One region of the Pseudomonas sp. HN11 genome, then DNA from elsewhere that is predicted to be linked to it. Evidence: predicted binding sites of a transcription regulator. Region 1 holds the regulator's gene; each other region holds the start of a gene.
What was found. The regulator FliA, encoded in region 1, starts transcription of late flagellar genes. The targets are predictions, from matches to a motif close to CTAAAGTTTNNNNNNNNNNNGCCGNTAA.
Positions count from the first base shown of each region.

Region 1 (10,471 bases):
GGCTTCGTCCTGGGCCCAGATGGCGCTGCCGCCCTGCTTGAGCAGACGCGCGCCTTCACGGCCATCGGCGCCCATGCCGGTGAGGACCACCGCCAGAACTTTGTCGCCGTAGGACTTGGCGGCCGAACCGAAGGTGATGTCTACGCACGGCTTGTAGTTCAGGCGCTCATCACCCGGCAGGATTTTGATCGCGCCACGACCATCCACCATCATTTGCTTGCCGCCCGGCGCCAGCAGCGCCAGGCCAGGACGCAAGATGTCGCCATCTTCGGCCTCCTTGACGCTGATGCGGCACAGCTTGTCCAGGCGCTCGGCGAAGGCCTTGGTGAACGCGGCAGGCATGTGCTGGATCAGGACGATCGGTGCCGGGAAGTTGGCCGGCAGTTGGGTCAACACACGTTGCAGGGCCACTGGGCCGCCCGTGGACGTGCCGATGGCGACCAACTTGTAGGCCTTGCGCTTCGGCGCAGGCGAATGACCGGCAGCCGGTGCAGGCGCGCGAACCGGCGCTACGGCAGGCCGTGCAACCGGCGCAGGCGCTGGGCGAGTAAACGATGAAGTTGGCGCAGCTGGCGCTGCAACCGGTGCAGGCGTCGGCGCTGGTGCGCTGAACAGGCTGCGACGGTTACTGCGCGAGATGCTGTGCACCTTCTCGCACAGCATCTGCTTGACCTTCTCGGGGTTGCGCGAGATGTCTTCGAAATTCTTCGGCAGGAAGTCCACCGCGCCAGCGTCCAGCGCATCCAGGGTGACCCGGGCGCCTTCATGCGTGAGCGAGGAGAACATCAACACCGGGGTCGGGCAGCGTTGCATGATGTGCCGAACTGCCGTGATGCCATCCATCATCGGCATCTCGTAGTCCATGGTGATCACGTCCGGTTTCAACGCAATGGCTTGATCAATCGCCTCTTTGCCGTTGGTGGCCGTACCGACCACCTGGATCGTTGGATCGGCGGAAAGAATTTCCGAGACGCGGCGACGGAAGAAACCCGAATCATCCACCACCAGGACCTTGACTGCCATAAACACTCCGTTAGGCGGGGCGGGCATGACCGCCCTGCCCCACCAGAATCAAATACGCCGAGCGGCGTAACGCTTGAGCATGCTCGGGACATCGAGAATCAGCGCGATCCGACCGTCACCGGTGATGGTCGCGCCCGACATGCCCGGGGTTCCCTGCAGCATTTTGCCCAAAGGCTTGATGACCACTTCTTCCTGGCCCACCAGTTGATCGACCACAAAGCCGATACGCTGGGTGCCCACAGAGAGAATCACCACATGGCCTTCGCGCTGCTCTTCATGCTTGGCCGATGCCACCAGCCAGCGCTTGAGGTAGAACAGGGGCAACGCCTTGTCGCGCACGATCACCACTTCCTGGCCGTCCACCACGTTGGTGCGCGACAGGTCGAGGTGGAAGATTTCGTTGACGTTGACCAGCGGGAAGGCGAAGGCCTGGTTGCCCAGCATCACCATCAGGGTAGGCATGATCGCCAGGGTCAACGGCACCTTGATGACGATCTTCGAGCCTTGGCCCTTGGTCGAGTAGATGTTGATCGAGCCGTTGAGCTGGCTGATCTTGGTCTTCACCACGTCCATGCCGACGCCACGGCCGGACACGTCGGAAATCTCGGTCTTGGTCGAGAAGCCCGGAGCGAAGATCAGGTTGTAGCACTCGGTGTCGGTCAGGCGGTCGGCGGCGTCCTTGTCCATCACACCACGCTTGACCGCGATGTTGCGCAGGATGGTCGGGTCCATGCCTTTGCCGTCATCGGTGATCGACAGCAGGATGTGGTCGCCTTCTTGCTCCGCCGCCAGGATCACCTTGCCGCCACGGGACTTGCCCGAGGCTTCGCGCTCTTCCGGGGTTTCGACGCCGTGGTCGACGGCATTGCGCACCAAGTGGACCAGCGGGTCGGCCAGGGCCTCGACAAGGTTTTTGTCGAGGTCGGTTTCTTCACCCACCAGTTCCAGGTTGATCTCTTTCTTCAACTGGCGCGCCAAGTCGCGAACCAGGCGCGGGAAGCGGCCGAAGACTTTCTTGATCGGCTGCATCCGCGTTTTCATCACAGCGGTTTGCAGGTCGGCAGTCACCACGTCAAGGTTGGACACCGCCTTTTGCATGGCTTCATCGCCGCTGCTCAGGCCCAGGCGCACCAGGCGGTTACGCACCAATACCAGTTCGCCGACCATGTTCATGATGTCGTCCAGGCGTGCGGTATCAACCCGCACGGTGGTTTCGGCTTCACTGGCCGGTTTCTCGGCTACCGGCGCTGCAGCGGCACGCGCCGGCGCAGGGGCGGCAGCTGGAGCGGGTGCAGGCTTGGCGGCCGGTACCGGCGCTGCGGCTTTGGCGGCAACCGGTGCTGCGGTCGCAGCCGCTGCGGCCGGGGCCACTTCGCTGAACTTGCCCTTGCCGTGCAATTCGTCCAGCAACGATTCGAACTCGTGATCGGAGATCAAACCATCGCCAGCCGGTGCTGCATTGGCGGCGGCAGGCGCTGCGGCCGTGGCGGCGACTTCCGGCAACGCGTCGGCCACGAAGGTGCCCTTGCCGTGCAGTTGGTCGAGCAGTGCTTCGAATTCGTCGTCGGTAATGTCGGTACTGGCGTTGGCGTTGGCTGCCGGCGCGACTGGCGCAGCGGTCGGCACGACGGCGTCGGCCGCAAACTGGCCTTTGCCGTGCAATTGATCGAGCAGGGATTCGAACTCAGCGTCGGTGATGTCTTCGCTGGTTGGCGCGGCGACGGGCGCCGCAGGTGCCTCGGCCTCGGCCTTCACGGCACTGAGGGAGTTGAGCAGTTGTTCGAACTCGCTGTCGGTTACATCCGCTTCGGGCTCTGCCACAGGTTCCGGCGCAGCTTCAGCCACCGGCGCCGCCGACAAATCGGCAGGCTCTGCGTAACGCGCCAGGGCTGCCAGCAGTTCCGGCGTGGCGGCAGTGATCGGGGCACGTTCGCGGACTTCGCTGAACATGCCATTGACCGCATCCAGTGCTTCGAGAATCACGTCCATCAATTCCGAATCAACATGACGCTCACCCTTGCGCAGGATGTCGAACACGTTCTCGGCGATGTGGCAGCACTCCACCAGCTCATGGAGCTGGAGGAAGCCGGCGCCCCCTTTTACAGTGTGAAAACCGCGAAAAATTGCATTGAGCAGGTTCGCATCATCCGGTCGGCTTTCCAGCTCGACCAGTTGCTCGGACAACTGCTCTAAAATTTCGCCGGCCTCTACAAGGAAATCCTGAAGGATTTCTTCATCGGCGCCGAAGCTCATGTGGGTGCTCCTTAGAAGCCTAAACTGGATAACAGGTCATCGACATCATCTTGACCCGATACAACGTCTTCACGTTTATCGGCATGAATCTGCGGACCTTCACCCTTGGCGAGATGTTTTTGTGGATCTTTTTCCGAGAGGATCGCTTCGCGGTCATGTTCGATACCGGCAAAACGGTCTACCTGGCCTGCCATAAGCACCAATTTGAGCAAGTTGCTTTCCACTTCGGTGACCAACTGGGTCACACGCTTGATCACCTGGCCGGTGAGGTCCTGGTAATCCTGGGCGAGCAGAATGTCGTTGAGGTTGCTGGAAACCGTACGGTTTTCCTGCTCGCTGCGTGACAAGAACCCTTCGACCCGACGCGCCAATTCACGAAACTCTTCAGCGCCCACTTCGCGGCGCATGAAACGCCCCCAGTCGTTGCTCAGGGCCTGGGCTTCGTTGGCCATACCGTTGACCAGGGGCGTGGCGTTTTCCACCAGGTCCATGGTGCGGTTGGCCGCCGCCTCAGTCAGCCTGACCACATAGGACAGGCGTTCGGTGGCGTCGGTGATTTGCGAAATTTCTTCGGCCTGGGGCATATGTGGGTCAATCTGGAAATTGACGATCGCACTGTGCAGCTCGCGTGTGAGCTTGCCCACTTCCTGATACAGGCCGCGGTCACGGGTCTGGTTGAGCTCATGGATCAACTGCACCGCGTCGCCGAACTGGCCTTTTTCAAGGCTGTCGACCAACTGGTGAGCATGCTTTTTCAGGGTCGACTCAAAGTCTCCCTGTGACGTTTCTTTATGCTCCATAGCTCCCCCGCGATGGCATTAGCCGTGGATGCGTTCGAAGATTTTTTCGATCTTCTCTTTCAAGGCCAATGCAGTGAATGGTTTGACCACGTAACCGTTGACCCCCGCTTGGGCGGCTTCGATGATCTGCTCACGCTTGGCTTCGGCGGTTACCATCAGCACAGGCAGGCTGCGCAGTTTTTCGTCGGCGCGCACGTGGCGCAGCAAGTCGATACCGGTCATGCCCGGCATGTTCCAGTCTGTTACCAGAAAGTCGATGCTCCCGCTGTTGAGGATCGGAATCGCCGTAATGCCGTCATCCGCCTCGACCGTGTTAGTGAACCCAAGGTCACGCAACAGGTTTTTTATGATCCGCCGCATCGTTGAGAAGTCATCAACGATGAGGATTTTCATGTTCTTGTCCAATTCGACCTCCAAGCAGTCTTAAACGCGCCCAGCACCTGGACGCGCCATTTCAATCAACAGGCATTACACAAAAAGGACTGCCAGGGGCACCACGGGCCTAACCCGCGAAGGCTGGTTGCCCTCGCGGTTTCGTCTGCAGTGTCCCCACACTGCCTGTCAGCGCGCTCGCCACTCTCCCAAACGCCCCCGCAAGCGGGCTGCGCACTGGCTGTGCAACTGGCTGACCCGCGACTCGCTGACCCCCAGGACCTCACCGATTTCCTTGAGGTTCAGCTCTTCGTCGTAGTACAGCGCCAACACCAGTCGCTCACGCTCCGGCAAATTGGCAATCGCGTCCGCCAACGCCCCCTGGAAACGCTCATCTTCCAGGTCACGCGATGGCTCCATATGAGCGCTCGCGCCGTCCTCGTGCAGCCCTTCGTGTTCGCCGTCCTGCAGCAGGTCGTCGAAACTGAACAGGCGACTGCCCAAGGTATCGTTCAAAATCCCGTAGTAATCGTCGAGACTCAATTGGAGTTCGGCCGCAACTTCGTGATCTTTAGCGTCGCGACCGGTTTTTGCTTCAATTGCGCGAATTGCGTCACTGACCATGCGCGTATTGCGATGCACCGAGCGCGGCGCCCAGTCACCTTTACGCACCTCATCGAGCATTGCGCCACGTATGCGGATACCCGCATACGTCTCGAAACTCGCACCCTTGCTCGCGTCGTATTTGGTCGACACTTCGAGCAGGCCGATCATACCCGCCTGGATCAAGTCTTCGACCTGGACGCTGGCGGGCAGACGTGCCAGCAGGTGATAGGCAATGCGCTTGACCAAGGGCGCGTAGCGCTCGATCAACTCGCCCTGACTGTCACGGGCAGACTTCTTGTACGCGTTGTAGCCAGTCGCTGTCATAGCACGGGTCCTGCGCTCGTCTGATGCACCAATCGCTCGACGAAAAACTCCAGATGCCCCCGCGGGTTGGCGGGCAACGGCCAGGTATCGACCTTCTGGGCAATAGCCTTGAACGCCAGTGCGCATTTGGAACGAGGGAACGCTTCGTAGACTGCACGCTGCTTTTGCACAGCCTTGCGCACACACTCGTCGTAGGGAACTGCGCCGACGTATTGTAAGGCGACATCGAGGAAGCGATCCGTGACCTTGGTCAACTTGGCGAACAGGTTGCGCCCTTCCTGCGGGCTCTGGGCCATGTTGGCCAGGACGCGGAAGCGGTTCATGCCGTAATCACGGTTAAGCAGTTTGATCAGGGCGTAGGCGTCGGTGATCGAGGTGGGTTCATCGCAGACCACCAGCAACACTTCCTGCGCGGCGCGCACGAAGCTGACCACGGACTCGCCAATCCCGGCGGCGGTGTCGATCACCAGCACGTCGAGGTTGTCGCCGATATCACTGAAGGCCTGGATCAGGCCGGCATGCTGCGCCGGGCTCAGGTGCACCATGCTCTGGGTGCCGGAGGCGGCCGGCACGATGCGGATGCCACCGGGGCCCTGCAGCAGCACATCGCGCAGCTCACAGCGGCCTTCGATCACATCGGCAAGTGTATGTTTGGGCGTCAGCCCCAGCAGAACGTCGACGTTCGCCAGCCCCAGGTCAGCATCCAGCAGCATGACGCGACGGCCAAGCTCTGCCAGGGCCAGGGACAAATTCACTGACACGTTAGTTTTCCCGACGCCACCTTTGCCGCCGGTCACCGCGATCACCTGTACGGGATGCATGCTGCCCATTTTATTTCTTTACCTTGTCTTGCTTAGACGCAGGCTACATGGCTTGGCCGCGTGAATCGCTTGCAGACCATCGATGTAGATACATTTCACGGTGTTCATGCCGCCCTCAACCTACCCGCTTCGCCGGGTTGTGGTACAGGTCGGCGAACATATCGGCCATCGCTTCCTCGCTAGGCTCGTCTTGCATTTGCACGCTGACTGCACGGCTGACCAACTGATGACGGCGCGGCAGATGCAGATCATCCGGGATCCGCGGCCCGTCGGTCAGGTAGGCGACCGGCAATTCATGACTGATGGCCAGGCTCAGCACCTCGCCCAGGCTCGCGGTTTCATCGAGCTTGGTGAGGATGCAACCGGCCAGGCCGCAGCGTTTGTAGCTGTGATACGCAGCGGTAAGAACCTGTTTCTGGCTGGTGGTTGCAAGCACCAGGTAATTTTTCGACTTGATGCCACGCCCGGCGAGGCTTTCCAGCTGCATGCGCAACGCCGGATCGCTGGCTTGCAGGCCGGCAGTATCGATCAATACCACGCGTTTGCGCAGCAGCGGGTCGAGGGCGTTGGCCAGGGACTGGCCCGGGTCGACATGGGTCACCGACACATTGAGGATCCGGCCCAGGGTCTTGAGCTGTTCCTGGGCACCGATACGGTAGCTGTCCATGCTCACCAGCGCGATACTCGAAGCGCCGTACTTGAGCACGTAGCGCGCGGCCAGCTTGGCCAGGGTGGTGGTTTTACCCATGCCGGCAGGGCCGACCATGGCGATCACACCGCCCTCTTCCAGGGGTTCGATTTCCGGCGTGACGATCATCCGCGCCAAGTGGGCCAGCAACATGCGCCAGGCCTGGCGAGGCTCTTCGATTTCGGTGGTCAGGGCCAGCAGGTCGCGGGACAACGGGCCGGACAGGCCGATGCGCTGCAGGCGACGCCACAGGTTGGCCTGTTGCGGCTTGCTGCCTTGCAACTGGTTCCACGCCAGCGAGCCCAACTGCACTTCCAGCAGTTCACGCAGGCCGTTGAGTTCAAAGCGCATCGAATCGAACACACGCTGGTCAACCGCAGGCGCCGGGGCTGGCGCAGCAGGACGCGGCGGTTCTTTGAACGTCGGTTCCACCAGCGGCTCCGCAGCGGTCAGCGGCAGGCCGGCAAACAATTGGCGATTGGTGGTGGCATCGCTGTCGCCACGCATGCTCAGTTCAGCCTGGGCCGATACGATGCGCGAAGCGGTCTTGCGCAGCTCGTCTTCGAGTTCCATGTTCGGCACACGCGGCGCCAGGGCCTGGGGGGTGTAATCCAGGGCAGCCGTCAGCTCGACACCGCCGGCAATACGACGGTTGCCGATAATCGCGGCGTCGGCGCCCAGCTCATCACGAACCAGTTTCATGGCCTGACGCATATCGGCGGCGAAAAAACGCTTCACTTGCATAACCCACTACCCTCAGCCGTTGGGCCCTACTGTCGCGACGATAGTCACTTGCTTGTTGTCAGGAATTTCCTGATAAGCCAAAACGTGCAAATTCGGTACTGCCAGGCGCCCAAACCGCGACAACATCGCCCGGACCGGGCCTGCCACCAGCAGGATCACCGGTTGGCCCTGCATTTCCTGGCGTTGCGCGGCGTCGATCAACGAACGCTGCAGCTTCTCAGCCATGCTTGGCTCCAGCAGAACCCCCTCTTCCTGGCCTTGTCCTGCCTTCTGAATACTATTGAGCAATATTTGTTCCAACCTTGGTTCCAAGGTGATCACAGGCAGCTCGGAGTCAAGCCCTACAATGCTTTGCACGATTGCACGCGACAATCCGACGCGCACCGAGGCCACCAGCGCGGCAGTATCTTGACTCTTGGCGGCATTGTTGGCGATAGCCTCGGCAATGCTGCGAATGTCGCGCACCGGCACCTGTTCGGCCAGCAACGCCTGCAATACCTTGAGCAACTGCGACAGCGACAGAATGCCTGGCACCAGTTCTTCGGCGAGTTTTGGCGAGGCTTTGCCCAGCAAACCCATCAATTGCTGGACTTCCTCGTGGCCGATCAGCTCGTGGGAGTGCTTGTACAGGATCTGGTTGAGGTGAGTCGCAACCACGGTGCTGGCGTCCACCACGGTGTAACCCAGGGATTGCGCCTGGCTGCGCTGGCTGATTTCGATCCACACCGCGTCCAGGCCAAAAGCCGGATCTTTGGCGGTAATGCCGTTGAGGCTGCCAAACACCTGCCCGGGGTTGATCGCCAGTTCGCGGTCCGGGTAGATCTCGGCCTCGGCCAGGATCACGCCCATCAGGGTCAGGCGGTAGGCACTCGGCGCCAGGTCGAGGTTGTCGCGGATATGCACGGTGGGCATCAGGAAGCCCAGGTCCTGGGACAGTTTCTTGCGCACGCCCTTGATCCGCGCGAGCAATTGGCCGCCCTGGTTGCGGTCCACCAATGGGATGAGGCGGTAGCCCACTTCCAGACCAATCATGTCGATCGGGGTCACGTCATCCCAGCCAAGCTCCTTGGTTTCCTGGGCGCGGGCCGGGGATGGCAGCAGTTCCTGCTGGCGGGCGATCTCTTGCTGGGCGATGACTTTGATCTGGTTCTGCTTCTTCCAGAACAGGTACGCAGCGCCGCCAGCCAGGGCCGCCATGCTCAGGAATGACACGTGCGGCATGCCCGGCACGATACCCATGATCGCCATGATGCCCGCCGCCACGGCCAGGGCCTTGGGCGAAGCGAACATCTGCCGGCTGATCTGCTTGCCCATGTCTTCGGAGCCCGAAGCACGGGTCACCATGATGGCCGCCGCTGTTGATAACAACAGTGATGGCAATTGCGCCACTAAACCGTCACCGATGGTCAGCAACGCGTACACCTTGCCCGCATCGCCAAAGGTCATGCCGTGCTGGAAGATACCCACGGCCATGCCGCCGATCAGGTTGATGAACAGAATCAGCAGGCCGGCGATGGCATCACCGCGCACGAATTTGCTGGCACCGTCCATGGAACCGTAAAACTCGGCTTCCTGGGCCACTTCCAGGCGGCGCGACTTGGCTTGGTTCTGGTCGATCAGGCCGGCGTTGAGGTCGGCGTCGATGGCCATCTGTTTGCCGGGCATGGCGTCGAGGGTAAACCGCGCGCTCACCTCGGAAATCCGCCCGGCGCCCTTGGTCACCACCACGAAGTTGATGATCATCAGGATCGCGAACACCACGATACCGACCACGTAGTTACCGCCGATCACCACCTCACCGAAGGCCTGGATCACCTTACCGGCGGCGGCGTGGCCGTCCTGGCCGTGGAGCATGACCACGCGGGTGGACGCTACGTTCAGCGCCAGCCGCAGCAGGGTTGCCACCAGCAGAATCGTCGGGAATACCGCGAAATCCAGCGGCCGCAGGGCATACACGCAGACCAGCAGCACCACGACGGACAGGGCAATGTTGAAAGTAAAGAACACGTCGAGCAGGAACGGTGGCATCGGCAACATCATCATTGCCAGCATTACCAGCAACAACAACGGCACACCCAGATTGCCCCGCGAGAGGTCAGTCAGGGTGCTGCGCGCCGTGCCGAGCATTTGAGAGCGATCCACCAGTATTCCTCGTGTCCTTTGAAGCAAAGTTTTGACGCGGTTGGGCGTCTTGCAGGCGGTATTGCAAGAAGCCTTCCAACTTTTGCTTTAGGGGGCAGATCGTACCGGGCACTGCCTGCGGGCGATCTTTGAGGAGAGCACTACAAACGCTTGACGTTACTGGCCTGCGGGCCTTTTTGGCCCTGAGTGATGTCGTATTCGACTTTCTGATTCTCATCCAAGCTTTTGAAACCGTCTCCTTGTATAGCCGAAAAATGCACAAAAACATCCGCGCTGTCGTCGTCCGGCTTAATGAAGCCAAACCCCTTCTCCGCGTTGAACCACTTCACAGTGCCTGTTGCCATTACCGTTCTCCTGACATCTCACTCAAAAACTTGCCGGATGAGTCTGACATCGGACGCAAAAACGCCGTCAGGTCGATGGACCCGCTGAAATGCCACCTGCAAACCCACCGTAAGCCGGACGCCCCGCGAACCGACGAGATCCACTGGAACGGCTTCGCCGTCCACGACAATCAAACCCTTTCCAGTTGCCTGGTCATAGGATTTGACGACGCCTCTGATAACCCGATTCAAAATCACTCTCCCTGCATCTCGTTTACAGCCTGCGCGCAGTGCATAGGGCAATAGAACCGCGAGCAGCGCGCTTTGGCTACTGTGAAGTTTGACAGGTAGACGACAGTTATCGATGAGTGGTAA
Region 1 covers NZ_CP089985.1:4,475,907-4,486,377, forward strand. The annotation lists gene LVW35_RS20335 (protein-glutamate methylesterase/protein-glutamine glutaminase) at 1-1,023, opposite strand, end outside; gene LVW35_RS20340 (chemotaxis protein CheA) at 1,072-3,276, opposite strand; gene LVW35_RS20345 (protein phosphatase CheZ) at 3,288-4,076, opposite strand; gene LVW35_RS20350 (chemotaxis response regulator CheY) at 4,095-4,469, opposite strand; gene fliA (RNA polymerase sigma factor FliA) at 4,638-5,378, opposite strand; gene fleN (flagellar synthesis regulator FleN) at 5,375-6,208, opposite strand; gene flhF (flagellar biosynthesis protein FlhF) at 6,315-7,631, opposite strand; gene flhA (flagellar biosynthesis protein FlhA) at 7,644-9,758, opposite strand; gene cspE (transcription antiterminator/RNA stability regulator CspE) at 9,914-10,117, opposite strand.

Region 2 (10,471 bases), 3.0 Mb from region 1:
ATTTGTGGCCTGACCCTTGAAACCACCCAAGCCGAGGACGGCACCCTGGCGATCACTTCAATCAAGGGTGATGCGCTGGATACGTTCAGCCGTGGGCATATCTGCCCCAAGGCCGTCGCGTTGCAAGATATCCAGAACGATCCCGACCGCCTGCACCAACCCATGTTGCGGGTCGGCAGCGAATGGCAGCCGGTTGCGTGGGAAGACGCCTTTGCGCTTGTAGCCGAACGGCTGTCAGCTATTCAGACGCGGCACGGGCAGAACGCGGTGGCCGTGTACCAGGGCAATCCCAGCGTGCACAACTATGGGCTGATGACCCACAGCAACTACTTCCTGGGCCAACTGAAGACGCGCAATCGGTTTTCCGCCACCTCCGTGGACCAACTACCTCATCATCTCACCAGCTATCTCATGTACGGCCACGGCCTGTTGCTGCCGATCCCGGACATTGATCACACCGACTTCATGCTGATCCTGGGTGGCAACCCGCTGGTGTCCAACGGCAGCATCATGACCGTGCCCGACGTGGAGAAACGTCTCAAGGCGATCCAGGCACGGGGTGGCAAAGTGGTGGTGGTCGACCCTCGGCGCAGCGAGACGGCGGCAATGGCCGATCAGCACCTGTTTGTGCGCCCAGGTGGTGATGCGGCCTTGTTGTTCGGGATGCTCAACACTTTGTTTGCCGAGAACCTGACCCGCGACAGCCATCTGCCGATTGAAGGCCTTGAGGACGTTCGTCGTGCCATCGCCGGATTTACCGCCGACGCCATGAGCCGTCAATGTGCGGTGCCTGCCGAACAGATACGTCAATTGGCGCGGGACTTTGCTGCGGCGGACAAAGCGGTGTGCTATGGGCGCATGGGCGTTTCGACCCAGGCATTCGGCACGTTGTGTCATTGGCTGGTGCAGTTGATCAACGTGGTGACTGGCAATCTGGACCGCGTAGGGGGCGCACTGTGTACCACGCCGGCCGTAGACCTGGTGGCGTCGACCGGTGGTGGGCATTTCAATCGCTGGCAGAGTCGGGTTTCCGGGCGTCCGGAGTACGGTGGCGAGCTGCCTGTGTCGGCATTGGCTGAGGAAATGCTAACCGAAGGTGAAGGGCAAATCCGTGCATTGGTCACGGTGGCGGGCAATCCGGTGTTGTCGACGCCGAACGGCCGGCAATTGGAACGGGCCCTTGATGGTCTGGAGTTCATGGTCAGCATCGACCTCTATATCAACGAAACCACGCGCTATGCGGACCTGATCCTGCCCTCCACTTCGGCACTGGAAAACGATCATTACGACACTACCTTCAATATGTTCGCGGTGCGTAATGTCACCCGGTTCAATCGCGCGATTCTGCCCAAGCCCGCAGGCGCGTTGCATGACTGGGAGATTTTCGTTGGTCTGGCCAAAGCCTTCTCAGCTCATAATGGAATTGCGCTCAAACCGACCCTGCCTCCGGCGCAGATGATTGATTTCGGCCTGCGCGCGGGTGTCTACGGTGATGCATCCAGCCACAAGTTATCCGTGGCCATGCTGGCGGATCATCCCCACGGCGTGGACCTTGGGCCGCTGCAACCCAACCTTGCCGCGCGGTTGAAAACCGCTGACGGCAAAGTGCAAGCGGCGCCGGCGGTGATCCTCGCTGACTTGGTGCGTTTTGCCGCTCAACCGGTGCCTGTGGCCGACGAACTGCTGCTGATCGGTCGTCGTCATGTGCGCAGCAACAATTCCTGGATGCATAATTATCACCGGCTGGTGAAGGGTAAGCCGCGTCATCAATTGCTGATGCATCCGGATGACCTGGCCAGTCGGCAATTGAGCGATGGCCAGCGCGTGCGTGTCAGTTCGCGCATCGGCATGATTGAAGTGGAAGTGGTGGCCAGCCTGGACATGATGCCCGGTGTGGTCAGTCTGCCCCACGGCTGGGGCCACGGACGCCCTGGCGTGCAGATGACGATCGCCAGCGGGCAGCCAGGCGCCAGTGCCAATGACTTGACCGACGAACGGCAGTTGGACGAGCTATCTGGCAATGCGGCCTTGAATGGCGTTCCCGTGCAGGTAGAAGCCGCCTGAGCACTGCGCTGGAATTTTGCGTTACAATGCGCCACCGTGCCGACCTGTGAGTCGCAAAGTTCCAGCCGAGGTGTTCCATGGATATCATCGAAACGATCAAAGAGCAGATTGCCAACAACACCATTCTGCTTTACATGAAGGGCGCGCCAAACGCTCCTCAGTGCGGTTTCTCCGCGAAGGCGTCCCAGGCCATCATGGCGTGTGGCGAGAAATTCGCTTACGTGGATATCCTGCAAAACCCGGAAATCCGCGCCAACCTGCCGAAGTACGCCAACTGGCCGACCTTCCCACAGCTGTGGGTTGCCGGTGAGCTGGTCGGCGGTAGCGACATCATCGTTGAGATGGCGGCTGATGGCTCGCTGCAAACGCTGGTCAAAGAAGCCGCAGCAAACGCGGCGGCCAAGACCAACGCTTGATTTGCCGGCAGTAAAAAGCCCCACTTCTCATAAGAGAGTGGGGCTTTTTTATACCTGTTGTCCCGTCCTGAATAAGGTTTACACCTTCTGACCTATCTTCAGGAGGAGCCAATGGATGCGGGCAAAAGGCGAAGCCAGCGTGACTACACGCTAGCCTTTAAATTATCGGTCGTAGACCAGGTCGAAAAGGGCGAGTTGAGTTATAAAGAGGCTCAACGGCGCTACGGCATTCAGGGCCGGTCCACGGTACTGGTCTGGCTGCGCAAGCACGGCCGGCAGGACTGGAGTCAGGGCGCCTCAATTCGAGAACCGAGGAGCAGGTCCATGACTGAGCCACCCCTCCCGCTAACACCCGAGCAGCGGATCAAAGAGCTCGAAGAGCAGTTGGCGCTAAGCAACCAGAAAGCGCAGTTCTTCGAAGCCGTCGTGAATGTTCTGAAGAATGACTACGGTGTTTCTGTCGTAAAAAAGCGACCCGGCAAGTCCTCTCGCAAGGGCAAATCCAAGACCTGAGCATCACCAGGGCTTGCCTGTTCATGGGCATTTCGCGCCAAGCATATTACCAACGAAATCGGGCTTTCGACGCGAGGGCTCGCCAAGATCAAGAGGTGATGGACTTTGTTCTTGAAAAGCGCCGACGCCAGCCACGGATCGGCACGCGCAAGCTGCATTACCTGATGAGCGTCGAATTTGGCGCATCAGTGCAGGTCGGCAGAGACCGCCTGTTCAGCATCCTGCGCAACGCTCGAGAACTGGTTGTGCGCAAACGGGCTTACCACAAAACGACGGACAGCCATCACCGCTTTCGCCGCCATCCTAACCTGCTCAAAGCGGGCCAGAAGCAGATCGTACCCAACAGACCAGAGCAGGTGTGGGTTGCAGACATAACCTACCTGCCGACACAGGAAAGCGTGGCTTATGTGAGCCTGGTGACAGACGCTTACTCGCGCAAGATCGTAGGCCATCATGTGCATGCGAGTTTGCATACCGAGTCGGTGATCAAAGCGATGGAAAAGGCAGTTGGTGAACGCCAAACCACGCTTCCACTAATCCATCATTCAGACCGCGGAGCCCAATACTGCTCTGAGCTTTATCAGCGCTTGCACGCCAGTCATGGCATCAGATGCTCGATGACCGACGGCTATGACTGCTACCAGAATGCTCTGGCGGAACGGATAAACGGCATTTTGAAGACCGAGTTTCTGCTGTATCGCCCTAAAAATCTGGCGGATGCAGTGAAGATGGTGGGTGAGTCGGTGCTGATCTACAACGGGGAAAGGCCACACATGTCCCTGAAATACAAAACGCCCGATGCGGTGCATCGAGCGTTTTGAGACTGAAACAGGTGTAAACCTATTTCAGGACTAGACATGTGTGTCGAGAGCTTATTCACCCATCTGCGATTGCAGGTAGTTTTCCAGGCTGACTTTGTCGATCAGGCCCAGTTGGGTTTCCAGCCAATCAATATGCTCTTCCTGATCTTCGAGGATGTCTTCCAGCAGCTCACGACTGCCGAAGTCACCCTTGGTTTCGCAGTGGGCGATGGCGGCCTTGAGGTCGCTGTGGCTCTTCTGTTCGAACTTCAGGTCACTGCTGATCATTTCCTGGGTGTGCTCGCCGATGTTCAGCTTGCCCAGGTCCTGCACGTTCGGCAGGCCTTCCAGGAACAGGATGCGCTTGATCAGCGCGTCCGCGTCTTTCATGGCCTTGATGGATTCTTTGTACTCACGCTTGCCCAGCTTTTCCAGGCCCCAATCGTCATACATGCGTGCATGCAGAAAGTACTGATTGATCGCGACCAGTTCATTGGCAAGGATTTTGTTGAGTTGCTGGATGACTGAGATGTCGCCTTTCATGACTGGGGTCCTGCCCTGTAGTAGCTGTGTATAGGGCGGAGTTTGAGCGGCGAAATCCCGAGTGTCAAACCTAAGTTATTGAATAATAAATGAAAATTAATCGGAATAAGAATGTTTGTGTTCCGCGTCTTAGCGCTAACTTATTGAATTACTGGCATAAAAAAACCGGACACTAAGTCCGGCTCTTTAAAACACGCCAAATCAGGCGTGTGTAAATTCTGCTGAATAGGGGAGCGCGGCCTGGGCTGTCTGCAGCTGCGTCAGGGTTTCCCGTACCACTTGCTTGGCGAGGCAAGCACATTTACCGCACTGGCTGGCAACGCCTGTGGTTTCACGCACTTCCTTGTAGCTGCAGCAACCTTCATAGATTGCTTCGCGGATTTGTCCGTCGGTGACGCCAGTACAGAGGCACACATACATAAGGGAGAACCGTCGCGGGTTTAAGGCTTAAGTGCGATGGATCTTAATGTTAACGAGAATGATTGTCAAAGTAGATTCGTAGCGTATTTGCTGGCATAGCGCCCACACTGACGAACGGTTTTTTCAGTGTATGATGGTTGGTCTTCACGAAGCGTGACTGCGTCACAGGGTTGTCGCCAATAAACGGCAGACTCAGGGCCGGTCCTTTTACTTCAATCGTCACCCTCACCTCAGGAGATACCCAATGAGCGTACTCGTCGGCAAGCAAGCCCCGGATTTCGACGTCCCAGCCGTCCTCGGCAATGGCGAAATCGTAGACAGCTTCAAACTGTCTGAAGCCATTAAAGGCAAATACGGCCTGGTGTTCTTCTACCCGCTGGACTTCACCTTCGTCTGCCCTTCGGAGCTGATCGCTCTGGACCACCGCATGGACGATTTCAAGGCGCGCAACGTCGAAGTGGTAGCCGTTTCCATCGACTCCCATTTCACCCACAACGCCTGGCGCAACACCCCCATCAATGATGGCGGCATCGGCAAAGTCAAATACACCATGGCTGCCGACATGAAGCACGACATCGCCAAGGCCTACGACGTTGAGTCCGAAGGCGGCGTGGCGTTCCGTGGTGCGTTCCTGATCGATGACAAGGGCGTTGTCCGCTCCCAGATCATCAACGATCTGCCACTGGGCCGTAACATGGAAGAGCTGATCCGCCTGGTCGACGCCCTGCAATTCCACGAAGAGCACGGCGAAGTCTGCCCTGCCAACTGGAAAAAAGGCGACAAAGGCATGAACGCTTCGCCAGAAGGCGTTGCGGCTTACCTGACCGAGAACGCTGGCAAGCTGTAAGCCAGAATCGAGGTACAAAAAACCGGCCTGAGAAGGCCGGTTTTTTTATGCATGGGCTATGACTTCAATCGTTGAAGTCTTGCCACCCGCCCATGTCTTTCCAGCGGTTGACGATGCCGCAAAACAGTTCGGCGGTCTTCTCGGTATCGTAGCGAGCCGAGTGGGCCTCACGGCCGTCAAAGTCGATGCCGGCGGCCTGGCAGGCCTTCGCCAGTACGGTCTGGCCATACGCCAGGCCGGCGAGTGTGGCCGTGTCGAAGCTGGAGAATGGGTGGAACGGGTTGCGCTTCATGTCCAACCGCGCCACGGCGGCGTTCAGGAAGCCCAGGTCGAAGCTGCTGTTGTGGCCGACCAGGATCGCGCGTTTGCAACCATTGGCCTTCAACGCCTTGCGCACGCCACGGAAGATATCGGTCAATGCCGCTTCTTCACTCACCGCCATGCGCAGTGGGTGATCGAGCTTGATCCCGGTAAATTCCAAAGCGGCGGCTTCGATATTCGCGCCTTCGAATGGCTCCACACGGAAGAAGTGAGTGTGTTCCGGGAACACAAAACCCTGCTCATCCATACCGATGGTGGTTGCGGCGATTTCCAGCAATGCGTCGGTGGCGCAGTTGAAACCACCGGTTTCTACGTCGATGACAACCGGCAGATAGCCGCGAAAACGCTCGGCCATCGGGTGACGGGAACCGCCACCGCTATGCTCGTGTTCGTCGTCGTAATGGTCTTCACTCACTTGCTTTCCTCCAGCAGGCGCCAGCGCAGTGTTTCACCGGCGCGCAGCGGGATAACAGTCAGCTCGCCAAACGGCAGGCTGGCAGGGGCGGTCCAGTCTTCACGAACCAGGGTGATGCGGTCAGTATTCGCCGGCAGCCCATAGAAGCGCGGGCCGTTCAGGCTGGCGAAACCTTCTAGCTTGTCCAAGGCGTTGCGTTGTTCGAACGCTTCGGCGTACAGCTCGATTGCGGCGTAGGCTGTGTAGCAACCGGCACAGCCGCACGCGGCTTCTTTTGCGTGCTGGGCGTGGGGGGCGGAGTCGGTGCCGAGAAAGAACTTCGGGTTGCCGCTGGTCGCCGCATCCAGCAAGGCAACCTGGTGGGTATTGCGCTTGAGGATCGGCAAGCAATAGAAGTGCGGCCGGATCCCGCCCACCAGCATGTGGTTGCGGTTGTACAGCAGGTGGTGCGCGGTGATGGTGGCGCCAACGTTGGCCGAGGCCTCGGTGACGAACTGCACGGCATCGCCGGTGGTAATGTGCTCGAACACCACCTTGAGGGTCGGGAACAACTCGACCACGCGGCGCATGTGCTCGTCGATGAAGATCTTCTCGCGGTCGAACACGTCGACGTCGCCACGGGTGACTTCACCGTGGATCAACAGCGGCATGCCGACTTCGGCCATGGCTTCGATGGCCGGCAGGATCTTGTCGATACTGGTCACGCCGGAGTCGGAATTGGTGGTCGCGCCGGCCGGGTACAGCTTGGCGGCGTGCACGAAACCACTGGCCTTGGCCTCGCGAATTTCTTCGGGCTGCGTGCGGTCGGTGAGGTAGAGCACCATCAACGGTTCGAAGCGGCTGCCGGCCGGTCGTGCAGCGAGGATACGCTGGCGATAGGCATCGGCTTGCTCGGCGTTACGCACCGGAGGTACCAGGTTAGGCATGATGATGGCGCGGCCAAACGTGCGCGCTACATCGGCCACGGTGTGGGGTAACGCAGCACCATCGCGAAGATGAATATGCCAGTCGTCGGGACGCAGCAGGGTCAGGCGGTCGGACATTGGGGATTCCAGGCGGGTCAATCTGGTGGGAATGCTACCGGAAAAGACTCTTGCAGGCACTCGCTATCAAGTTTTGCAGGATGCAACCGATAGCCTTGGGTATGCCTTATCGATGTATGACGCTTTGAAGTGTTGTAGAAACCAGTGGAGCCTCCCGTGCGCCAGCAATATCTAGCCCTGCTCAGTGTGTTCGCCAGCCTGCCTGCGATGGCCCTCACGTTCCAGACACGTCTGGAGAATATTGAGTGGAAGGTAGAAGGCGACCCGTTCGAGTGCCGCCTGACCCAGCCGATCACCGACTTCGGTTCGGGTGAGTTCGTGCGCCGGGCCGGCGAGCAGGCGACGTTTCGTCTGAAAGCCTACAGCGGCTCGCTGGGAGCAGGTTCGGCTACGTTGCTGGCCGCCGCTGCACCGTGGCAGCCAGGGCGAGGTGATATCAACCTCGGTGCCGTGCGCGCTGGCAGTGGTGATGTGTTGTTCAACAGCTCCCAAGCCCAGGCCGGGCGCCTGTTCAATGGCTTGCTGGAAGGGCGTAGCCCGACCGTGCGGCACTATGGGCGTGAAGGCGGCTACTCGGAAATCCGCCTGCTGCCGGTCAAATTCAACAAGGCCTACAACGATTACCAACTGTGTACTGCCAAGCTGTTGCCGATGAATTACGATCAGGTCAAACAGACAGAAGTCGGCTTCCCTGGTGGCGGAATCGAATTGGATGCGGCCGCCAAGAAGAAACTCGACGTGATTCTCGCGTTCATGAAGGCTGACCCCACCGTCAACCACATCGAGCTGAACGGTCATTCGGACAACAGCGGTAACCGCCTCACCAACCGCGACGTTTCACGCCGTCGCGGCCTGGCAGTCATGGACTACTTCAAGGCCAACGGGATCCCTGAATCGCAGATCACCCTGCGTTTTCACGGCGAAAGCTACCCACTGGCGCCCAACACCAATGCGGCCAACCGGGCGCGCAACCGCCGCGTGAATATCCAGCTCGAACGCGTGGCAGCCCCCGAGAAACCTGCACCCACGGCCACGGGCCCGAGCAACCCTGCACACACATCATAAGGTGCGACCATCGGTCGCCCGCTCGACATAATCTGTCGCTTTATCTTCATTTGCTGTCGCGCCCCTGTAAATTCGCGGTTTTGGTCGGTAGAATCGACGCCTTTCCGTACAACCCCGTGGAGTGATGGCATGGCCGACGTAAACAAGGTCGTTCTCGCGTATTCCGGCGGCCTGGACACTTCGGTGATCCTCAAGTGGCTGCAGGATACTTATAACTGTGAAGTGGTGACCTTCACCGCTGACCTGGGTCAGGGCGAAGAGGTCGAACCTGCACGTGCCAAGGCGCAAGCCATGGGCGTGAAAGAGATCTACATTGACGACCTGCGCGAAGAGTTCGTCCGTGATTTCGTTTTCCCGATGTTTCGCGCCAACACCGTCTACGAAGGCGAGTATCTGCTGGGTACTTCCATCGCACGTCCGCTGATCGCCAAGCGCCTGATCGAAATCGCCAACGAAACCGGCGCCGACGCCATTTCCCATGGTGCTACCGGCAAGGGCAACGACCAGGTGCGTTTCGAACTGGGTGCCTACGCGCTCAAGCCAGGCGTGAAAGTGATTGCTCCTTGGCGTGAATGGGACCTGCTGTCCCGTGAAAAGCTGATGGATTACGCTGAAAAGCACGCAATCCCGATCGAGCGTCACGGCAAGAAGAAGTCCCCGTATTCGATGGATGCCAACCTGCTGCACATCTCTTATGAAGGCGGCGTGCTGGAGGACACCTGGACCGAGCACGAAGAAGACATGTGGAAGTGGACCGTCTCCCCGGAGAACGCGCCCGACAAGCCGCAATACCTGGAACTGACTTACCGCAACGGCGATATCGTCGCGCTGGACGGCGTCGAAATGACCCCGGCCACCGTGCTGGCGACCCTGAACCGTATCGGTGGCGAACACGGTATCGGCCGTCTCGACATCGTCGAGAACCGCTACGTGGGCATGAAGTCCCGTGGCTGCTATGAGACACCGGGTGGCACCATCATGCTGCGCGCCCACCGCGCCATCGAGTCCATCACCCTTGACCGCGAAGTGGCTCACCTCAAAGACGAGCTGATGCCCAAGTACGCCAGTCTGATCTACACCGGCTACTGGTGGAGCCCAGAGCGTCTGATGCTGCAACAGATGATCGACGCCTCCCAGGCCCACGTGAACGGCGTTGTGCGCCTGAAGCTCTACAAAGGCAATGTGATCGTCACCGGTCGCAAGTCCGACGACTCGCTGTTCGACGCCAACATCGCCACCTTCGAAGAAGACGGCGGTGCCTACAACCAGGCGGACGCAGCAGGCTTTATCAAGTTGAACGCGTTGCGCATGCGCATTGCTGCCAACAAAGGTCGCTCGTTGTTCTAAGTTCGCACCCGCTGTGAAGAGTGGCCCCTTATTAAAAGGGGCCATTTTTTTTGCCTGGGTTTTTAGGCGCGGGTGATGTTTATAGTTCGTTAAACATGCGTTGATGACTTTAAAAAATGGCTTTCCGCGTGATGAGTTGAATGATTTGGTGTTTAAAGTTTGTAGGGGGAATGAGTTTTTAACGTTTTTTAGGAACTAGTCTTACAGAAAATTCACTCATGAAGGTGCAGCGAATATGTGAGTCGCTGAACAGCCTGTAGGAATCAAGGGTGTAAATGGATATGTTAAAAGGAACTAAAACAACTGGGTTTTCCGCGCCCCTCCGTCCGGCTGCAAACGCGAAGCAAGGGGTATTTCCTGAGAGTTGCGTACGGTACGTTTACCGCGCCCCTCAAAGGCTCAGGATATTTCATTCAAAACATGTAAGCCTCCGGAAAGGTCTGAAAGGATCCATAAAACTGGAAACCTCCGAGCCGGTGTTTTTTTGTAGGCTAATTCCTTTATCGTTGTGGGGTGGGTCTCTGCTTGCTGTTGCTTGGGGGGGAGCGCTATGCCAACTAGGAAACGACTAGGCTATTGTGCGTGCTCTAAATAATTCGAACAGCGAAATTGGACTTTCTCATGAATAAAGTGCTGATCGTGGATGATCATCCCGTCATTCGTCTTGCTGTGCGTAT
Region 2 covers NZ_CP089985.1:1,247,371-1,257,841, forward strand. The annotation lists gene LVW35_RS05615 (molybdopterin oxidoreductase family protein) at 1-2,064, shown strand, start outside; gene grxD (Grx4 family monothiol glutaredoxin) at 2,142-2,480, shown strand; one part of gene LVW35_RS05625 (IS3 family transposase) at 2,592-2,943, shown strand; one part of gene LVW35_RS05625 (IS3 family transposase) at 2,943-3,814, shown strand; gene bfr (bacterioferritin) at 3,866-4,336, opposite strand; gene LVW35_RS05635 (bacterioferritin-associated ferredoxin) at 4,538-4,756, opposite strand; gene LVW35_RS05640 (peroxiredoxin) at 5,001-5,603, shown strand; gene rnt (ribonuclease T) at 5,668-6,339, opposite strand; gene pyrC (dihydroorotase) at 6,336-7,382, opposite strand; gene LVW35_RS05655 (flagellar protein MotY) at 7,539-8,447, shown strand; gene LVW35_RS05660 (argininosuccinate synthase) at 8,577-9,794, shown strand; gene LVW35_RS05665 (response regulator transcription factor) at 10,416-10,471, shown strand, end outside.
Region 2: LVW35_RS05655 (flagellar protein MotY) is a predicted target of FliA. The motif match lies at 7,448-7,475, and genes of this name have one in related genera.

Region 3 (10,471 bases), 1.6 Mb from region 1:
CTCAGGCTTTGATAGCAACACATGCGCCCTCCATGCTGCGCAGAGTGGAGCCGGAACATATCCGCTACCTCCGTCTAACGGATGCTCGGCAAACGCGAGTCACATGTATCAAGCTTCCTGAAAAGACCGACGATGCTCACAAGTATGTGCGTGAAGCCGTTCAAGCATTTCCGGAAGTCTATTTTTCCCGGTTGGTTGTCTTGGGTGAAGGAGATAGTGAGGAGATCGTTTTACCCCGGCTGCTACGCGCCAAAGGCACACCAGTGGATGAATCAGCGATCACGATTGCGCCATTGGGTGGCAGGCATGTGAATCACTTCTGGCGCCTGCTGTCAGAGCTGCAAATCCCGTACGTGACTCTCTTGGATCTGGATGTTGCTCGATATGCGGCGGGATGGGGGCGGATAAAATATGTGAACGACCAATTCGCTAAATTCGAGCCCACTAAAATGCTTTCCAATCTAGTGACAATTCCGAAGTGGGACGATGACGTCACGCCTTTGCGCACTCACCATTATTTTGGTGAGGACAACAAGGACTTCTTCGCCGCACTACAAGAGCGTGGTGTTTTCTTCTCCTTCCCAATGGACCTGGATTTTGCATTGCTTCTTGCGTACCCAGATGCCTACCAAGTGGTTAAAGAAGATCCAGATGCCCAGACCATCAAGGCAGTCCTGGGTAAGAGCCATCACAATTCAGCTCAATACACCCCTGAGGAGCTGAAGTTATTTGGTACGTATCATCAAAGCTTCAAGCTAGGTAGCAAGCCCGCAGCACACCTTGAGGCACTGGCCAAGCTAACCGATGATCAGTTGCTCATAGGAATGCCTAAGTCACTCAATGATTTGGCCGATGCAGTCATCGCTATGCTTGAGGAGATTCCTGAGTGATCTCCATTGATGCGTGGCAACCAGCAGACGGACTGACGCTCGAACCCAATGCATCCCTCGCTGCAAGGGAACAAGAGCGCTGCCTGGCTCTTACCGCTGGCCCTGGGGCGGGCAAGACAGAAATGCTCGCTCAGCGCGCAGACTTCCTCTTAAGAACCGGCACCTGCCGGTATCCAAAGCGGATTTTGGCAATCTCATTCAAGGTAGATGCGAGTAAAAACCTCAAGGAGCGTGTTCAGCGGCGTTGCGGGAACGACCTTTCATCACGCTTCGATAGCCACACGTTCCACGCCTTCGCAAAACGGATCATCGATAGATTTCGGCCAGTTCTAACAGGTAACGACAGTCTCGATCCAGGCTACAAAATCGGCGATAGAAAAATTGGCAGTAAACAGATTGAATTCGGTGACCTTGTTCCTCTGGCTATTCAGATACTCGAGAAATCGGCCATCGCTCGAAATGCGATTCGGCAAACTTACAGCGATGTTTTTCTGGATGAATTCCAAGACTGCACTGATCAGCAGTATCGGCTGATTAAAACTGCATTCATTGGCACGTCCATTCGACTGACAGCAGTTGGGGATACCAAGCAGAAAATTATGGGTTGGGCAGGCGCACTTGACGGAATTTTTAAGACGTTTGCCGAGGACTTCAATGCAATCCCACTCAATATGTATCGCAATTTTCGCTCCAAACCCCGTTTACTGCGAATGCAGAATGAGATTATCCGAGTGCTTGACCCAGCCTCGGTCATGACTGACGACCAGCTTGAGGGAGACGAAGGCGAGGTGTTCGCCTATAGGTATGAAAATAGCGAGATTGAAGCTGAGAGCCTGGCGGATCTGATTTCTGAATGGGTCCGCAAAGAGTCAGTACCTATTTCTCAAATCGCCATTTTGGTGTCCAAACTCCTTGACCAATACGCCCTTCAACTGATGAGCGCTTTGGAGGCGCGGGGCATCCCTTACCGAAATGAACAGCAAATGCAGGACATCACCGTTGAGCCTGCTGCGCGCCTAGTTGTGGACTACCTATTGTGCATTTATGGCCAGCGCGAGCCCAAGGCGTGGATGAGACTGATGGACCAGTTGATTCCATACGCAGATGAAGAATTACAGGCCAGTGTGCGGCAGGATCTAGGCCGGTTCATCAAAGCACAGCGTAAGAACGTCGCGATAGCGGACTTAATCGGTGAGTCATTCGAGGGGTGGTGGGAAACAGCGAAAGCTCTTCTCCAGCATATTGGTTTAGATACGCTGACTGCGCTCTCTCCAGACTACGAATCACAGGATCGGTTAGGGGAAGTATTGCGCGACACAAGAACTCGCATTGAAGATTTGCTTAAGCTTGAGCCTGAGCTTCCCAAGGCACTGCTGCGCTTCTCGGACGATCAAGCAGTCAGAATCTTAACCATCCATAAAAGCAAAGGATTGGAATTCGATTCCGTCATCATCATGGCCGTCGATAACGAAATTTTCTTCGGTGATCAAGATGCGAATCGCTGTGCATTTTTTGTAGGAGTTTCTCGTGCCAAGAGGCGGTTGGTAATCACGCATGCTGCAGTACGAGAAAGACCAGAGGGTTATACAAAAAAGTGGAGTGTCCATCGGACTGAGCAGGTGGAGTTTTTCTCCTACAGCACGCCTTTCGTATCCACCACAGTAACGAATTGATTGACTATTTTTTTGACTATCCTTGGCGGGTGTCCACATTTCATGGAATGTGGACACCCGCCAATTTGCACGATCGCGTTGGTCAACGGTTGATTCCAAAATTTCTCAGCAGTGGATTGTCGTCATTGCTGTAAAGCAAAGAATATTTTGCTTAACCGGCTGAAATCGGCATTAACGCAAAGAATTGTTTGCCTTACGTATGAAGCAGAATCTGTGATGGGCTGAGGCACGAATGCAATGTTCCGTGCAGGAGGCATGCAGCGCAGCCTTGTTGCGGATGTAAATTTGAGGTGGTTCTTGTCAGATTTAACATTAAATTTTTACGATCAAGCTCCTTTTAGGCTGGAGCCTGCCTGGTTGCATTCGGTCAACCGCTGCGCATTTACTTATCCCAAACCGCAGATCAGTCTGGCCGGACGCTTCAAAGACTGCGGATTCCACGACACATGGACACTCAGCCCACGATCATTTGGACACTCGTTCCACGCGCACTTGGACATCTGATCCACGTCCACTTGGACAGGCAGTCGGAGCGCGGCGACGCAGTTTTGCATTGTTAGTCTGAAGTCCCTGCCGTCGTCAATTTCGTTGCGCGCCTGCGCATCGATTCGCCCTTCAGTTCGATCCTATATGCGTTGTGCACCAGCCGGTCGAGGATCGCATCGCCCAAGGTCGGATCGCCGATCAGTGCATGCCATTTGTCCACCAGCATCTGGCTGGTCACCAGCGTCGAGCGGTTGCCGTAACGGCTCCAAATCTCCTCTTAGGATAGTCGCACCTAATGGCAGCGTTTTTAGACGTAGTCGCATCTATTTCCAAAAGCGGTCGCACTTTATTTCTTTAGGCAAGCCCAGAAAAAGCGGCTTCCAGAGCACTTCAGTCGCATTAATTGATAAAACCTACAGTGGATCAAAACCGCAGCCAGGAGAAATCACCCTTGCCCACCACGGAGTGCTGTTTCTGGATGAACTGCCGGAGTTCGACCGCAAAGTATTGGAGGTGCTGCGCGAGCCACTGGAATCAGGGCACATCGTGATTTCCCGTGCCCGCGACCGCGTGAGCTTCCCGGCCCGCTTCCAACTGGTCGCCGCCATGAACCCCTGCCCTTGCGGGTACATGGGCGAACCCAGCGGACGTTGTCGCTGTACGCCGGAGCAGATCCAGCGCTATCGCAACAAGCTCTCCGGACCACTGCTGGATCGCATCGACTTGCACCTTACTGTAGCGCGAGAAGCCACCGCGTTGAATCCTACCCAGCAGGCGGGCGATAACACGGCCGATGCGTCGGCACGGGTTGCCCATGCCCGCGATCGCCAACAGCAACGCCAGGGCTGTGCGAATGCTTTCCTTGATCTGCCGGGGCTACGCAAGCACTGCAAGCTGGCGAAGATGGACGAAAGCTGGCTGGAAAACGCCTGTGAACGGCTGACGCTTTCCCTGCGCGCAGCCCATCGGCTGCTCAAAGTGGCACGTACCCTAGCCGACCTTGAGCACGCCGATAACATCACACGGCCGCATCTGGCGGAGGCGTTGCAGTATCGGCCCGCGGCTGTAGGCTAGAGTGACTCTGGAAAGTGCAGCAGCAACCGCGCCACTTCCATCACTTCATCCAAGGCCGCTTCGGCCGACTCCTTGGAGGGTTTGAGCATCAGGTCGTCGGCGTAGCCCATCGCCACGGCAAAGATCTGGCGGGCAGCGCGTTGTGGCGAGTCACAACGCAGGACATTGGCAGCGACACCTCGCTCGATCACCTCGGCGAGCATGCCTTGCCATTGAGCATTGATCACCAGGTAAGCCTGGGCCATTTGCGGGTCTTGCATCGCTTCGTCCCATGCATCCAGCCACAGTGCCCAGCCTGCATCGGCGGTACTCGGAAGGCAGTCACGCAAAAAACCCATGAAGGCTTCCAGGGGGGGGGCTTCTGCAAGGGGCGCACGCACTTCGTCCAACTGTTCGTTGGCAAACCGCACAAAAGCTTCGCGGCGCAGCTCCTTCCAATCACTGAAGTAGTGATAGACGTGGCTACGGGACAGCCCGGCATGTTCGGCCAGGTCGCGGGTGGACACATCGGCAAACCCCTTGCTGCGGAACAGCTCCAGCGCGGCGGCGATGATCTGGTCTTTACGGTCGATACGCGACATAGGTATTCCTTTTGGCACCGGCAGATAAGCGGCGCTTGCTTTTTGAGCGGTCGCTCAAGGATACTTGAGCAGTCGCTCAATAATAGCGTCTATCATCCCTTTGGTGCACCCATGACATCCGTCACCCCTCAAGTCCTGATCGAAGAAAGCAAGAAAATCGGCCAGCAATCCGCCGGCCAGACCCTCAAGGCCATCGCCAAAGCCTATCCCGGCAAGCTGTGCGGTACGCTGTCACTGGTCGCCCTGGAGAATGCCCTGCTGCTGGCGTACCCGTTGTTTGCCGGATTTGCGGTGGATGCGATCATCCGTGGCGATGCCAGCAACGCTCTGTTCTATGCCGCCGTGGTCCTGGCGTTCTGGGTCGTCGGCGCAGCACGCCGTGCGCTGGACACTCGCACCTTCACCCGAATCTACGCCGACCTGGCGGTGCCGGTGATTCTGAACCAGCGCCTGCAGCATCACAGCACCTCGAAATCGGCAGCACGGGTAGTGCTCGCACGGGAGTTCGTCGACTTCTTTGAGAAGCACGTGCCGATCATAGCCACGGCACTGGTGTCGATTATTGGCGCGGCGGTGATGCTGATCGTGATCGAGCCCTGGGTCGGCCTCGCGTGCCTGGGCGCACTGGGGCTGTGTATCACGCTGTTGCCGCGCTTTGCCCAACGTAACCAAGAGCTGCATGAGCGCCTGAACAACCGTTTGGAAAAGGAAATCGGCCTGGTGGAAAAAGTCGGCGCACCGACCTTGCGACGTCACTACCAGGTGCTGTCGCGCCTGCGGATCTGGCTGTCAGACCGCGAGGCCGCTGCGTACCTGTTTCTCGGCACGCTGGCCGCCTTGCTCTTTGTGGTCGCCATCAGCCAGTTGGCCTTGTCCCCCGCGGTCAAGGCCGGCCACGTGTACGCGGTCATGACCTACCTGTGGACCTTCGTCACCAGCATGGACGAAGCACCCGGCATGGTCGACCAGTTGGCGCGCCTCAAGGACATCGGCAAGCGCGTGGACCCAGGGCTGGCCGACCGCTAGGCCTCAGCGGAACCGATCCACCTCATGTCGCAGGCCCGCCGCCAGGGTCTCCAGTTCCTTGGCGGTAATCGCCAGGTTCGACACCACTTCGCGCTGCTCGCTGTTGGCCAGCGCAATACTCTGAAGGTTGCTGCTGAGCAAAGTCGCGGTGCTGCTCTGTTCCTGGGTGGCGGTGGTGATCGCAGCGAATTGCTGACCGGCCGAGCGGCTTTGCTCGTCGATACGCGCCAGTGCCGATGCCACATCGGCGTTGCGCGACAGGCCTTCCTGCATCAATACGTTGCCGCGCTCCATGGTGCTGATGGCGTTGCCGGTTTCTTGCTGGATGCTCTGGATCATCCCGGAGATTTCATCGGTAGCCTCTCGGGTACGCGACGCCAGGTTGCGCACTTCATCGGCGACCACGGCAAACCCCCGGCCTTGCTCACCCGCCCGTGCGGCTTCGATGGCAGCGTTGAGCGCCAGCAGGTTGGTTTGTTCAGCAATCGAAGTGATCACGCCGACGATCCCGCCAATTTCCTGGGAGCGCTGGCCCAGAGTATTGATCACCGTCGCCGTGCTGTTCAGCGCAGTGGCGATGTGTTCCAGGGACGCAGACGCCTCTTGCATCGAGTTACGCCCGATACGGGTTTGCTGGGCGTTTTCCTGGGCCAGACGTTCGGTACTGCCCATGTTGTCGGCGATGTTCAGCGAAGTAGCGCTGAACTCTTCCACCGCGCCAGCCATGCTGGTGATCTCGCCGGACTGCTGCTCCATGCCTTCATAAGCACCACCGGATAACCCAGACAACGCCTGAGCACGGCTGTTGACCTCTTCGGCCGCCTTGCGGATATGCGAGACCATGGTCGACAGCGCATCACCCATCTGGTTGAAGCTGCGCGCCAGTTGACCGATTTCGTCATGGCTGGACACATTAAGGCGTGCGCTCAAGTCGCCCGCCCCCAAGGCTTCGGCCTGGCGTACCAGGTCGCCCAACGGCGCTAATTTGCTGCGCAGCAGCCAGACCGTTGCGCCCACCGCTAGCAGCATGGCCAGCACGCTGCCGATCACCAGGCGGATACCGACGTCCCAGGTCACCGAGCGAATCTCGGCCTTGGGCATGCTCGCGACGACTGCCCACGGCCCGCCGTCGAAGGGCACCGAGACACTGTAGAAATCTTCGTTCTTGTCGCTCCAGAAACGGCCTTCACCCGGCTTTTTCGCCAGGTCCTGCATCACCGGGATCGCCTGATCCGGCACCTGCACACCAGCCGGCGGCACCAGCCAACGCTTTTGCTCGTCCAGCAGGGCCAGGGAACCGGTCTGGCCGATACGGAAGCGCTTGAGGTTCTCGAACTGCGCGTTCTGGGCGTCGGTATAGTCGAAACCGATGAACAGCACCGCGATGACTTGGCCGCTGCTGTCACGCACCGGGCTGTACTGGGTCATGTAGGAACGATCGAACAACACCGCACGACCGATATAAGTCTGCCCACCGAATACTCGCGGATAAGCTGGCCCATTGCGGTCAAGCACAGTACCGATGGCGCGATTGCCATCCTGCTTGGTGAGGGATGTGCTGACGCGGATGAAATCGTCGCCGCTGCGCACGAACACCGTGGCCACGCCGCCAGACATTTGCTTGAACTCATCCACTTCATCGAAGTTGTTGTTCAGCAGATCGCTACCCAGGTACAGACTTGGAGCCTGTACGCCGGCGACCGCGACGGGTTGGTCGGCGCGCACGCTCAAGCCGGCACTGAAGCGCTTTTCAAAAAGCCCCGTCAGTCGCTGGGTACTTTCGCGCAGGGTGCTATGAAACGTGTTGAGTTGGTCGGCGAGCAGCCGCGCCTCGCTGGCCAAGTGTTCCTCACGGGTGGCGAGGTTGGCAGCATCAAGCGAACGCAAGGCAAAAACAGTGCTGCCGCCAATGGCAACAGCCAGGATCACGGCCAGCGCGAGACCTAATTGGGAGGCAATCCGAGCACGAGGTTGAGACATGACAGCTCCTGGCCGAGGCCAGGATCATCCTGATCTCATAGCGATGCTCGGCAAATTATCTAGTGGGAAACGTTGGTGCACGATGGTTCCAACACACCTACTTCGGCGGACCGAAGCAATACTTGAGCGAATCACAGGGGTATCACGCAAACGATTGCACAAACGGTCTGCAATTACTCAATCCAGGCGTTGGACGGGGGGCAATTCCATGGCCTTCACTTCCGCCTGCAGAAACTCAGCCAAGCGTCGCAAACGTTCGCCGCCGGGACGGGTTTTCGGCCACACCAGGTAATAATTTTCGCCACTGGCTACGGCCGTTGGCCACGGCAGGCTCAGTCGGCCCTGGGCCACGTCTTCGGCAACCATCAGCAAGTCGCCCATGGACACGCCGTAACCCCGCGCGGCGGCGATCATGCCCAATTCCAGCGTATCGAACACCTGCCCACCCTTGAGCGACACCTGCGATGACAGCCCCATGCGCTCCAGCCAGTTGCGCCAATCACGGCGGTCGGGTGTAGGGTGCAGCAGTTCGGCGGTGGCCAGACGAGTCGCATCCCAAGGTCCGTCCTCCAGCAGATTTGGCGCCCCTACCGGAATCAGCAATTCCGGGAAAAGATAACTGGCCTCCCAATCCGCCGGGAAATGCCCGTAGCTCAGCAGCACCGCGCAGTCGAACGGCTCCTGATTGAAGTCCACTTCGTCCACACTCATCCAGGCGCTGGTCAACTGCACTTCATTGCCGGGCTGCAAGGCCCGAAACCGGCTGAGCCGCGCCAACAGCCAACGCATGGTCAGGGTCGACGGCGCCTTCATGCGCAGGATGTCGTCTTCAGCGTTCAAGGTATGGCAGGCCCGCTCCAACGCGGCGAAACCTTCGCGCACGCCCGGTAATAACAGGCGTGCGGCCTCGGTGAGCTGCAAGGTGCGGCCGCTGCGCTGGAACAGGCGGCATGCAAAGTGCTCTTCCAATGTTCGGATATGTCGACTGACTGCACTTTGCGTAATCGATAATTCCTCCGCCGCACGGGTGAAGGAGTTGTGCCGGGATGCCGCCTCAAACGCGCGAAGGGCATAAAGCGGAGGAAGGCGACGTGACATCTGGAAAACTCCTTCAAGGCGATGCCGTAACGTATCAGATTCATCCAGCATGAGTTTTAATCATGTGAACGATCGCATTTATCCCTTTGTGCAATAGGCTGAGAGCGCCGAGAATCCACCCTCCCCCAACCCTCCTATTTTTCGAGTGTGATGATCATGCAGCATCCGGCACGTACCGAACTCTGGGCCATTCTGCGGCTGTCAGGGCCGTTGATTGCCTCACAGTTGGCGCACATGCTGATGGTGTTGACCGACACCCTGATGATGGCGCGCCTGAGCCCCGAAGCCCTGGCCGGTGGCGGCCTGGGCGCGGCGAGCTATTCATTCGTGTCGATTTTCTGCATTGGTGTGATCGCCGCCGTGGGCACCCTGGTGGCTATCCGTCATGGCGCCGGTGATATCGAAGGCGCCACCCGCCTGACCCAGGCCGGGCTGTGGCTGGCCTGGCTGATGGCCTTGGCGGCCGGCTTGCTGCTGTGGAACCTAAAACCGCTGTTGCTGGTGTTCGGCCAGACTGAAACCAACGTGCAGTCGGCCGGGCAATTCCTGACGATCCTGCCGTTTGCCCTGCCCGGCTACCTGAGCTTCATGGCCTTGCGCGGTTTCACCAGCGCGATCGGCAAGGCCACTCCGGTGATGGTGATCAGTCTCGGCGGTACGGTACTTAACTACCTGCTCAACCACGCACTGATCGAAGGCATGTTCGGCCTGCCCAAGCTTGGCCTGATGGGCATCGGCCTGGTCACGGCCATCGTTGCCAACGGCATGGCCCTGACGTTGATGTGGTACATCCGCAGCAACCGCAGCTATGCCGCCTACCCGCTGAGCAATGGACTGCTACGCCTCAATACCCAGTACCTGCGCGAGTTGTGGCGCCTGGGCCTGCCGATCGGCGGCACCTATGCAGTGGAGGTCGGGTTGTTTGCGTTCGCGGCGCTGTGCATGGGCACCATGGGCAGCACGCAGTTGGCCGCGCACCAGATCGCGCTGCAGATTGTCTCGGTGGCGTTCATGGTGCCGGCAGGGATGTCTTATGCGGTAACCATGCGAATCGGCCAGCATTACGGTGCCGGGCAGTTGCTGCAGGCACGTCTGGCCGGGCGCGTCGGCATAGGATTTGGCGCAGCGGTGATGTTGGGATTTGCCGCCGTGCTGTGGCTTTATTCCGACCCGCTGATCGGACTGCTCATTGACCATAACGACCCGGCGTTCCATGACGTGATTGTCTTGGCCGTCAGCCTGCTCGCCGTGGCCGCGTGGTTCGAGTTGTTCGACGGCGTGCAAACCATCGCCATGGGCTGCATTCGCGGGCTCAAGGACGCCAAGACCACTTTCCTGATCGGCGCGGGTTGCTATTGGTTGATTGGCGCACCGTCGGCCTGGTTGATGGCCTTCATCCTCGGCTGGGGACCAACCGGTGTGTGGTGGGGATTGGCGCTGGGCCTGGCGTGCGCGGCGGTCAGCCTGACGTGGGCGTTTGAGGCGAAGATGAAGCGGATGATTCGGCAGGAAGGTGTCGAGCCCGAAACCCGCGGTGGGTTCCAGGCTGCACAGCCGGATTAAAGCCCTTCGCCCACGCGGGCTTGCTGGCCGTTGCCAAAGGTCAGGTAGTCAACCAACTCCGGCAACGGCAGCGGCTTGCTGATCAGGTAACCCTGGGCCT
Region 3 covers NZ_CP089985.1:6,064,894-6,075,364, forward strand. The annotation lists gene LVW35_RS27955 (ATP-dependent nuclease) at 1-890, shown strand, start outside; gene LVW35_RS27960 (UvrD-helicase domain-containing protein) at 887-2,563, shown strand; partial or broken gene istB (IS21-like element ISPsy14 family helper ATPase IstB) at 3,120-3,311, opposite strand; gene LVW35_RS27970 (ATP-binding protein) at 3,251-4,123, shown strand; gene LVW35_RS27975 (TetR/AcrR family transcriptional regulator) at 4,120-4,704, opposite strand; gene LVW35_RS27980 (ABC transporter six-transmembrane domain-containing protein) at 4,816-5,730, shown strand; gene LVW35_RS27985 (methyl-accepting chemotaxis protein) at 5,734-7,710, opposite strand; gene LVW35_RS27990 (LysR substrate-binding domain-containing protein) at 7,888-8,808, opposite strand; gene LVW35_RS27995 (NorM family multidrug efflux MATE transporter) at 8,959-10,371, shown strand; gene LVW35_RS28000 (putative bifunctional diguanylate cyclase/phosphodiesterase) at 10,368-10,471, opposite strand, start outside.
Region 3: LVW35_RS27985 (methyl-accepting chemotaxis protein) is a predicted target of FliA. The motif match lies at 7,810-7,837, and genes of this name have one in related genera.